One region of the uncultured Paenibacillus sp. genome, then DNA from elsewhere that is predicted to be linked to it. Evidence: a T-box and tRNA genes for the amino acid it is inferred to sense, from the RefSeq annotation. Region 1 holds a T-box; the other holds one or more tRNA genes.
What was found. The T-box of region 1 lies ahead of leuS (leucine--tRNA ligase). A T-box ahead of a tRNA ligase gene usually reads a tRNA of that ligase, here a tRNA-Leu.

Region 1 (5,513 bases):
CCGGTCAAGGCGGATCTGGCCGCCATTCTGCACGACGTGGCGAAATACTGGCCGGTCGACAGAATGGAAGAAGTATTGCGGGGCGAGGGACTGGAGCTGGCGGACGACTTGCTCGATTACGACAAGGAGCTCTGGCACGCGCCGGTGGGCGCTTTGGTCGCCGCGCGCGATTACGGAGTCACGGACGGGGAAGTGTTGAGCGCGATCCGGTTTCATACCTCCGGCCGGGAGAATATGTCTCTGCTCGACAAGGTGGTTTGTTTGGCCGATTACATGGAGCCCGGCCGCCAATTTCCCGGAGTGGATAAGATTCGGGAATTAGCAGAGCATAGTCTTGAACGCGCGCTGCTCGCCGGATTCGATTCGACGATCGCCTTTCTGCTCGAGAAGGGCAAGCGGATTTATCCGCTCACGGTGGCGGCGCGCAACGATCTGATCGTACGTCTTAATAGGGAGGCAGACTGATGGCGATACAACCGGAGAAACTGGTGCAAACCGTAGTGGAAGCGGCCGAGGAGAAAAAGGCGCTACGCATCGTGGCGCTTAACCTGGCCAACATTTCCCTTGTGGCCGACTATTTCGTCATTTGCCACGGCAACTCCGACACGCAGGTGCTGGCGATCACCGGCGAGATCAAGAAACGCGCCGAGGAGCAAGGTGCGCGCGTGCGGGGGATCGAGGGAACGGATGCGGCGCGCTGGGTGCTGGTCGACCTGGGCGATGTGGTCGTCCACGTTTTTCACCGCGATGAACGGGATTATTACAGCCTGGAGCGTCTGTGGTCCGACGCGAAGGTCGTGGAATTCGCATGAGCTTGGCAGCGGGAACGATCGTCAAGCTGCAAACGGCGCGCGAGGTGCCGCCGAACGGTTTTTTCCTGACCGACGGCACGCAGGACGTGCTGCTGCATTACAGCGAGATCATCGGGGAGCGCCCCGAGCCGGGCGATGAGGTTGAAGCGTTCCTCTTCTATGACACGGAGGATCGGCTGGCTGCGACGATGCGACGGCCGGCGTTGACGCTCGGCGGGCTCGCGCGTCTTCAGGTGGCGGACATCCATCCGCGCATGGGCTGCTTTCTCGAGATGGGGCTGGGCCGCCAGCTGCTGCTGCCGAACGCCGAGCTGCCGGAAGAGCGTGAATTCCGGCCGCGTGTGGGCGACGAGGTGTTCGTGCGGATGGCGCACGACAAGATCGGCCGGTTGGTGGCCAAGCTTGGGACGGAGGACGATCTTGCCCCGCTCGTATTCTCCGCGCCCGCGGCCTGGCACAATAACCGCGTGTCGGGATGGGTAACGAAAACGCTCAAGATGGGCTCATTCGTATTGCTGGACGGCGGCGTCACCGGCTTCGGCGTCTACGGCATGATTCCGGCGGCGGAACGCTCGCGGACGCTGCGCCTTGGCGAGCGGGTCGAAGCCCGAGTCACGTTCATCCGGGAAGACGGGCGCGTCAACCTGTCGATGTATGAGCGCAAGGAGGTCGGCCGGGTGGAGGATGCCTACCGGGTGCTCGATTTTCTGCGGGAGCGGCCGAACGGAGCGATGCCTTACTCGGATGAAACGCCGGCCGACATTATCAAGCAGAAGTTCGGAATCAGCAAGTCGGCGTTCAAGCGCGCGCTCGGCAAGCTGATGCGCGACGGATTGGTCGTGCAGAAGGGGAGCTGGACCCACCTTGCCGGCGGGGGCAGCCGCCCCGATTCGGGAGACGGAAGCTAGGCCGGTTCGCGGGCGACCGCGGCCGGCCTTTTTTGGAGAAAGACAGACTAATTGGTTATAGGCGTTGCCGGCCAGTGGGTGACGAAACTTATTTTGGCCAGAAAATTGAACTTGAACGACCACTTAAGCGGCAGCTGTTGATGCGAGCGGACCAGTCGTTGCGGTCCGGTCATCGGAACAAGCTATTGAGCTTTACAATGCTTTTGGGGGAGTAGTTTGGAGGCTTTATGAAAGCATACAGGCAATTTGCGTCGGTATACGACAGGCTGATGGAGGATATGCCCTACGGGGAATGGCTGCGCTTCGCGCGGCAATGCTGGGAGCGGTACGGCATGCCGGGCACGGTCGTCGACCTCGGCTGCGGCACCGGCAGCGTGACCATTCCGCTCGCGCGCTCGGGCTTTCGCGTGTTCGGCATCGATCTGTCAGCGGACATGCTGACGGTGGCGCGAGCCAAGTGGGAGGATACGCCGCAGCAGGCGATCCGCTCGGGTGAAGGCTCGATCCGCTGGCTGCAGCAGGATATGCGCGATTGGGGGCTGCCGGAGCAGGCGGATGCGGTCGTATCCTTCTGCGACTGCCTTAATTATCTGCTTGAGGAAGCGGACGTGGAGGCGGCTTTCCGCTCGACGTTCGCGGGCTTGAAGCCCGGCGGCGTCTTCCTGTTCGACGTGCATGCGCCGAGACAGCTGCACCGTTACGCGGAAGAGCAGCCGTTCACGCTCGATGACCGGGATGTGGCGTACATCTGGACTTGTGATTTCGATCCGCAGCGACATGAGATCGAGCATCACCTGACGATATTTGCACGGGAGGGTACGGAGCGCGACGCGCGTTACGTCCGATTCGAGGAGGTGCACCAGCAGCGCGCATACGAGCAGGCGTGGATTCGCGGCGCCCTGCAGCGTGCGGGCTTTTCCAAGGTGGAGGTTTACGCCGATTTTGAATGGAAAGCACCGATCGAGCAGTCGGAGCGGCTGTTTTTTGTGGCGGTGAAGTAGAACGGGACGGAGTGGTCCGGGATACGGCCGCAAGTCGGATTTATCGTGTTGCAAGCCGGATCTGTCGACCGGCAGCAGGAGCCGCGCCTTTACAGACAGAGCCGCATTTTTTCCGATTGACTTCCTCCCGTGCTATCCCCTATAATCGAAATAACATTTTTCAACAGTAAGCAGGCAGTGAAGAGGAGCAGTAGTTCCGATGCGCGAAAAGCAGAGAGTCGGCGGATGGTGCGAGCCGAAGCGCGGCAGGGAATGAACTCGCCTCGGAGCCGCAGGTATGAGCCGCCAAGCAAGCGCGGTTAGTCCTGCCGTTTGGCCCGCGTTACGGGCGTCAAGAGTGAGCGGAGGCAAAGCATGCCTGCCGCTAACTAGGGTGGTACCACGGGAGCTGCGCCTCTCGTCCCTAGCCATGTGCTGGGGGCGGGGGGTTTTTTGTTGCAACAAAATTTTCGGGGACCCCAAAAGTAATCGGAATCAACGCCGGAGGACTGCGTCACTTTTGGGGATAACTCACGCAAGGAAACAAGGAGGCATTTAAAGCGATGAGTCAGGAGCAGAATCAGCAGGGCTACAACCCGCTCGTCATCGAGCCGAAATGGCAGAAATACTGGGACGAGCATAAAACGTTCAAAACGACCGAGGAGAAGGGCAAGCCGAAATTTTATGCGCTCGACATGTTCCCGTATCCGTCCGGCGCCGGGCTGCATGTGGGACATCCGGAAGGTTATACGGCGACGGACATCGTGTCCCGATACAAAAGAATGCAGGGATTCAACGTTCTCCATCCGATGGGCTGGGACGCGTTCGGCCTTCCGGCGGAGCAGCATGCGCTCAACACCGGGGAGCACCCGCGGGAGTTCACGATCCTCAACATCGACAACTTCCGCAGGCAAATCAAGTCGCTCGGCTTCTCGTACGATTGGGACCGCGAAATCAGCACGACCGATCCCGATTACTACAAGTGGACGCAATGGATTTTCATTCAATTGTATAAAAAGGGGCTCGCCTACGTCGCGGAGGTGCCGGTCAACTGGTGCGAGGCGCTCGGAACGGTGCTGGCCAACGAAGAGGTGATCGACGGCAAAAGCGAGCGCGGCGGCCATCCCGTCGTCCGCAGGCCGATGCGCCAATGGGTGCTGAAAATTACCGAATACGCCGAGCGCCTGCTCGAGGATCTGGAGGAGCTCGATTGGTCGGAGAGCATCAAGGATATGCAGCGCAACTGGATCGGCAAATCGAAGGGCGCGGAAGTGACGTTCGCGATCGACGGCGTACCCGACGCATCGCTCGTCGTTTTCACGACACGGCCCGACACGCTGTTCGGCGCGACCTACTGCGTACTGGCGCCGGAGCACGAACTCGTGGAGCGCATCACGACCGACGTCCGGCGGTCCGCGGTTGAAGCCTATCGGGAAACGGCCGCGCGCAAGAGCGATCTGGAGCGGACCGACCTGGCGAAGGATAAAACGGGCGTGTTCACAGGCGCCTATGCGGTCAACCCGGTGAACGGAGCCAAGGTGCCGATATGGATCGCCGATTATGTACTGGCCGGCTACGGGACGGGCGCGATTATGGCGGTTCCGGGACACGATCAGCGGGACTGGGAATTTGCCAAGCAATTCGACTTGCCGATCGTGGAAGTCGTGAAGGGCGGAGACTTGTCCAAGGAGGCGTATGCCGGGGACGGTCCGCACGTCAACTCGGGCCCGATCGACGGCCTGAACAACCAGGAAGCCATCGCCCGCATGATCGAATGGCTCGAGCGGGAAGGCAAGGGCCAAGGCAAGGTCACCTACCGTCTGCGCGACTGGCTGTTCAGCCGCCAGCGTTATTGGGGCGAGCCGATACCGATCCTTCATCTCGAAGACGGTACAATGAAGCCGGTACCGGAATCGGAGCTGCCGCTGCTGCTGCCGGAGGTCGACGAGTTCAGGCCCTCCGGGACGGGGGAGTCGCCGCTTGCCAACGCAACGGACTGGGTGAACACGGTCGATCCCGAGACGGGGATGAAAGCCCGCCGCGAGACGAATACGATGCCGCAATGGGCGGGCAGCTGCTGGTACTATCTGCGCTTCATCGATCCGCATAACGACAAGGAAATCTGTTCGCCGGAGAAGCAGAAGGAATGGCTGCCTGTCGATCTGTACATCGGCGGCGCCGAGCATGCGGTGCTTCACCTGCTGTACGCCCGCTTCTGGCACAAGGTGCTGTACGACCTGGGCGTCGTCGCGACGAAGGAGCCGTTCCACAAGCTGGTCAACCAGGGGATGATCCTCGGCACCAACAACGAGAAAATGAGCAAATCCCGCGGCAACGTCATCAATCCCGACGAGATCGTCGGCGTATACGGCGCGGACACGCTGCGCATGTACGAGATGTTTATGGGACCGCTGGAAGCGACGAAGCCGTGGAATACGAACGGCGTGGAAGGCACGTTCCGTTTTCTGGGCCGGGTATGGCGGTTGTTCGTCAATGAGGACGGCTCGCTGAACGTGAAAATTACGGACGGCGACGGCTCCGACACGTTCAAGCGGACGTGGCACCGTACCGTCAAAAAGGTGACGGAGGACTACGAGAACCTCCGTTTCAATACGGCGATCAGCCAGCTGATGATTTTCGTCAACGAAGCGTACAAGGCCGAGACACTCCCGCGCAAAGCGATGGCCGATTTCCTGCAGATGCTCTCCCCGACGGCGCCGCATATCGCCGAGGAGCTGTGGAGCCGGCTCGGGGCAGGCTCGGGCGGAACCATCACTTACGAGCCTTGGCCGGTTTATGAAGAAGCATGGACG
Region 2 (5,513 bases), on a different contig from region 1:
CCGATCGCCTTCAACCAGAAGCAGGTGACGGAAGCGTCGGCCATCATCGCCATTCTCGGCGATCGGGAGGCGTATAAACGGGCGGAGACGATCTATGGCCGGGGGGTTGAGATGGGCTATATGCCGGCGGATGTCGCTGAAGCGATGACCGAAAGATCCGTGCAAGCCTATGGTGGTATGGGCGCGGAACGACAAAAGGACATCGCGCTCGTCGATGGCGGCCTGGTGGCGATGCAGCTGATGCTTGCGGCCAAAGCCAGAGGGCTGGACACGGTGCCGATGGGCGGCTTCGACGCGGACCGCTTGGTGGAAGCCTTCAACGTGCCGAAGACGTATGTGCCGGTGATGCTCGTAGCGGTCGGCAAAGCGGCGGAGCCAGGCCGCCCGACCCCACGTTTGTCGGTGGACGAAGTGACGCAGTGGAACAGCTTTTAACCCGAGTTTTACCGAAAATGAAAGGCTGCCGAACCGGTGCGCAACCGGCGGGCAGCCTTTCTCCATTTGTCATGACGTCCTTAAGGTCAGGGCAGGTAGCCGGCCGATTGGTCGCCCGGCTCGGTTTGCGGCTTCGTCCGGTAAAAGAACCAGCAATCGTTCAGCAGACGGATTTGCCGGCGGTCTTTTTTCTGGAATGCCCGCATCAACTGGTTGCAGAGCCATTGCGGCATAGCGATCGTCCTCCTCCGGGAATGCTAATATATGATCAGCATATGGGAGTGGGCGAATGTCCGTGCAGGTCCAGCGTGCGGACGGAACATTTTCGGCGGATGCCGGGGGATGGCTGCAGGGTGGCGGGACTAGGCGTCGAGCTCCTCCTCGTACCATTGCTCGAGCTGCGCCTGCAGGGCGCGGATCTCGGTCAGCAGCGACACGAGCGGATAGGCCTGCTCACGGACGGCGGAGAATTGGCGCTCCAGCTCATTCATGTAGTCGAGGCCGCCGATAACCGGAATGGATTCGTCGTGAAGCTCCAGATCGGCGCATTCGGCCACCGCATAAGGCAGCGCGGGCACATTATCGGCGGTCAGTTTGTCGAGCTCCTTGTGCAGGCGAAGATTGAGCGCGCTAAGCTGGTAGGCGTGCGATTCGGGCATTTCCACGAACGACAGCCCGTCTTGTTCTTTCATTACAATATAACGCATCATCGGCATGAACGGTCGAACTCCCCTCGTCTTGACAATTCACAATGTCGCGTACGGATAAAACCTACTTGACAGTGTAGCGCATGAGGGCTTATAAATTCAAGTATCAAGCCGTTGTCCGGGTGCGCGATTCGAGTGGCCGGAAGCGGGGATTTAGGGGAATGCGGACATAATGGATAATGCAACCTTGCAGCTGTGGGTTGAGAAAATATCGTTGGACAGCTTCGGCCTGCCGTTCAGGCACCGGGCCACGTTCAACCGGCGGCTGAAGGCGACCGGCGGCCGGTATTTCATGAAGACGCACGATATCGAGATCAGTCCTTACCAACTGGAGACGTACGGCACGGAGGAAACCGAGAAAATCATCAAGCACGAGCTGTGCCACTACCACCTGCATCTGATGCGGCGCGGGTACCGGCACAGGGATGCGGATTTCAAGGTCTTGCTGGCCAAAGTAGGGGGCAGCCGGTTCTGCAAATCGCTTCCGGAACGGACGCAGCGCAAGCCTATGCCGCTCAAGTTCATGCTGAAATGCCGGTCGTGCGGGGTCGAGTATTTGCGGAAAAGGAAGATGAATCCGGACCGCTATGCATGCGGAAAATGCGGCGGAAAATTACAATTGTTCACGCTTGACTTCAAAATCGAATCGTGATAAATTAGTTCTTGTCACTTCGCGACGTTCCCTGATAGCTCAGTTGGTAGAGCACTCGACTGTTAATCGAGTTGTCACAGGTTCGAGTCCTGTTCGGGGAGCCACTATCTTGGAGAAGTACCCAAGTGGCTCAAGGGGACCCTCTGCTAAGGGGTTAGACTGCGCAAGCGGTGCGAGGGTTCGAATCCCTCCTTCTCCGCCATTATTACAATGGCAGCGCAAGACAACGGAAGGCCGTTGACATCGGTCTTTTTTATTTGCCCGATTCGCGTATGATCGACGAGAAATTGCGGAAAATAAAAAAAGATGCTTGCATTCAACAAGCCAGTCCGGTATAATCATTTTTGTTGTCGCAATCGCGGCGGCGTTGCACTCATTCCGATATGGCCCGTTGGTCAAGGGGTTAAGACACCTCCCTTTCACGGAGGTAACAGGGGTTCGAATCCCCTACGGGTCACCATCATCCTTACGAGTATGAGCCATTAGCTCAGTTGGTAGAGCACCTGACTTTTAATCAGGGTGTCGAAGGTTCGAGTCCTTCATGGCTCACCATTGTTTTCTCCCTCGAAGACAACGGTGCATCTTATTAGGAAGAAACTTTATACGTGCGGTAGTGGTGGAATGGCAGACACGCTATCTTGAGGGGGTAGTGGGCTTACGCCCGTGGAGGTTCGAGTCCTCTCTACCGCACCATACATAACAAGCCGAAAACCCTTGATAGATAAGGGTTTTTTTGTTGTCCATTCATCGACCGGGGACTGTTCTAAGTTGGAGACTGCTATGGCGATTATGCCCAGTCACATAACGGTGGCTTTTGTGATCGCTCCACTTCTGTTACCAATACTCATATCGTATGAGGATTCTCGAATGCTCGCGGCCCCAATATTTTGGAAGCGTATTCTTGTATGATTTGGTACACTATGAAAAGGCAAGACTACCCATTGAAACGGAGGATGCGAATCGGTATGCAGAGAGTCAAAGTTGGCGTGATCGGATGCGGAGTCATAAGCGGCATTTATCTGAAAAATTGCACCAGAGTCTTCGATCATTTGGTGGAAGTAGCCGCGGTGGCGGATCTGGTGCCCGAGTTGGCGCGGAAACGGGCGGAGGAATTCGATATTCCCGCAGCGTGCACGGTTGAAGAGCTTCTGGCGAACCCGGAAATCGAAATCGTGCTTAATCTCACGGCGCCGGCTGTGCATGCGAGCATTAATTTGCAGGCGCTGGGCGCGGGCAAGCACGTCTATACGGAGAAGCCTTTTGCGCTGAACCGCGCGGACGCCGATGAGGTGATTGCGCTCGCCGAATCCAAGGGGCTGCTGGTCGGATGCGCGCCCGATACGTTCCTCGGCGCGGGCATCCAGACCTGCATCAAGCTCATCGAAGACGGATGGATCGGCAAACCGTACGCGGCAAGCGGAACGATCATGATGGGCAATTACGCCGAAGGCATGCATCCGAACTTCCGGAATTTCTATAAGCTCGGCGGCGATCCGCTGATGGATATGGGACCCTATTATTTGACGGCGATGATCGCCATGCTGGGACCCGTGCGCAGGGTCACCGGCTCCGCACAGCAGCTTTACGAAGAAATAACCGTAAAAAATCCGAGATCCCCGAGCTTTGGGGAAACCGTTCGGGTAGGGGCTCCGACCAACGTGACGGCGACATTGGATTTTCATAACGGTGTCGTCGCAAGCTTGCAGGCTGCGAAAGAGGGGTTCGGCTATAAGCCGAGGCTGGAAATCTACGGAACGGAAGGCAATCTGTCGGTTCCCGACCCGAACCTGTTCGGCCCGGTGCCCGATTTTGAGAGCGAGCTCAGGATTCAATTTCCGAGCTCCGAGACGGTCACGATGCCGCTTACCCACGGCTTTAAGGAAGACAGCCGCGGAATCGGCGTTGCGGATATGGCCTATGCGATCCGGACGGGAAGAACCAACCGGGCAAACGGCCGGTTGGCCCGCCATGTGCTGGACATATCGCTCGGCATATTCGAAGCGTCGGAATGGGACCGGCACGTCTATATCGGGTCTACGGTCGAACGTCCCGCGCCGCTGCCGCTCGGGTTGAAGTATAATTCGCTTGAACCGTAACTGCCCGGCAATTGAATGCTCGATGTAAAATAAGCCCGCCCTTGGTAAAGGGACGGGCTGTTTGGATTTTGCACGGACCGATCATGAAGTTCGGAACCACTTAGACACCCGTCAAAGTAAGAACCCGCTGAATTATGACCGAAACGGCGGGCTGGTATTGTGTGCGAAAAATATGTTATGCGGTTGACATGTCAACCGGTTGACACACAGGATTCCTCATTTTATAATGTTTAATGTTAGCGGTTTGGAAATCGCTTTCATAAAAACGTATCGGGGGACGATCCAAGTGAACAAAGGTAAAGCCATTCAAACGCTGCTGCTTTCGCTGGTCATCATGCTAGTCGTGTCGGCTTGCGGCAACGCCGGCAACAAGGAAGGCGGCAACAAGGAAGCCGGTAACAACGGCACCGAAGCCGCTGCGAATGCGGGCAGCAAGGAAGCGGAAGCCGCTCCGGTTGAAATCACTTTGCTTAATTCAAAAGGCGAAATTCAGGCCCAGCTGGAGGAAGCCGCCAAATCGTTCAAAGAAGACAACCCTAACATCACGCTCGAAATTATTCCGGTTCCTGCGGGACAATCGCCGTTTGAGAAAGCTTCCGCGCTCTATGCAGCGGGCAACCCGTCGACGATCACGATGCTGGATACGGGCGATGTGGAGAAATTCAAAGACCGCGTTCTCGATCTGACGAATGAGAAATGGATGGCCGACCGCGTCGACCGCAGTACGGACCTGACGACGTTCGACGGCGTCAACTACGCGTTCCCGCTTGCGATCGAAGGCTATGGCTTCATTTATAACAAGCAGGTAGTCGATGCTGCGGTAGGCGGCTCCTTCGACCCGTCGACCATCAACACGACGCAAGCACTCGAAGAGCTTTTTGCAAAAATCGAAGCGTCCGGCAAAAAGGCGCTCGTCATCGGACCGATGGACTGGTCGCTCGGCGCGCATTACCTGCCGCTCGCTTATGCCAGCCAATCGACGGATCCGAAAGCCGTCGCGCAATTTATTGAAGACCTGAAGGCTGGCAAAGCCGATTTGGCGGGCAACGCCGTATTCAACGGTTTGTTCGATACGTTTGACGTCATGAAAAAATACAACATGGACAAAGCATCACCGTTGGCAGGTACGTATGAGCGTACCGGCGAATTGATCGGCAAAGGCGAAGTCGGCATCCTGTTCCAGGGCAACTGGGTATGGCCGCAAATCAAAAGCTTCGACACTGCGAACGGCCAATACGGTTTTCTGCCGGTGCCGCTTAGCAACAACCCGGACGACTTCGGCAACACGCAAGTATCGGCGGCGGTATCGAAACGACTGGTGCTCGACAAAGAAGCGGCCACCCCGGAACAGCAAGCCGCGGCCAAGAAATTCCTGGAGTGGATGGTCTACAGCGAGAAAGGCCAGGACTTCCTCGTAAATAAGGCGAACATCATTACCGCGTTCAAGAACATTACGCTGGAGCCGGCGGATCCGCTTTCCAAATCGCTTGCGCAATATATCGCCGAAGGCAAAACGCAGGATTCCATGAGCGTGCTGCCTGCCGATCACTGGGCAAAGGTCGGTGCGTCGATGCAGAAGTATTTGGCTGACGCAGCCGACCGCGCAACCGTGTTCAAAGAGAT

Region 2: it has a tRNA-Leu gene. The T-box ahead of leuS (leucine--tRNA ligase) is inferred to sense a tRNA for this amino acid. The anticodon was not compared.

The regions. Positions count from the first base shown of each region.
Region 1 is NZ_CAUPYC010000067.1:3,273-8,785, reverse strand. Features, by position in the region: gene yqeK (bis(5'-nucleosyl)-tetraphosphatase (symmetrical) YqeK) at 1-465, shown strand, start outside; gene rsfS (ribosome silencing factor) at 465-812, shown strand; gene RWM61_RS16860 (S1-like domain-containing RNA-binding protein) at 809-1,720, shown strand; gene RWM61_RS16855 (class I SAM-dependent methyltransferase) at 1,948-2,721, shown strand; T-box leader at 2,890-3,129, shown strand; gene leuS (leucine--tRNA ligase) at 3,264-5,513, shown strand, end outside.
Region 2 is NZ_CAUPYC010000048.1:16,468-21,980, reverse strand. Features, by position in the region: gene RWM61_RS14515 (nitroreductase family protein) at 1-435, shown strand, start outside; gene cmpA (cortex morphogenetic protein CmpA) at 522-668, opposite strand; gene RWM61_RS14505 (hydrolase/acyltransferase) at 798-1,151, opposite strand; gene RWM61_RS14500 (SprT family protein) at 1,315-1,794, shown strand; tRNA gene RWM61_RS14495 (tRNA-Asn) at 1,823-1,898, shown strand; tRNA gene RWM61_RS14490 (tRNA-Ser) at 1,906-1,996, shown strand; tRNA gene RWM61_RS14485 (tRNA-Glu) at 2,180-2,254, shown strand; tRNA gene RWM61_RS14480 (tRNA-Lys) at 2,271-2,346, shown strand; tRNA gene RWM61_RS14475 (tRNA-Leu) at 2,402-2,487, shown strand; gene RWM61_RS14470 (Gfo/Idh/MocA family oxidoreductase) at 2,760-3,890, shown strand; gene RWM61_RS14465 (ABC transporter substrate-binding protein) at 4,177-5,513, shown strand, end outside.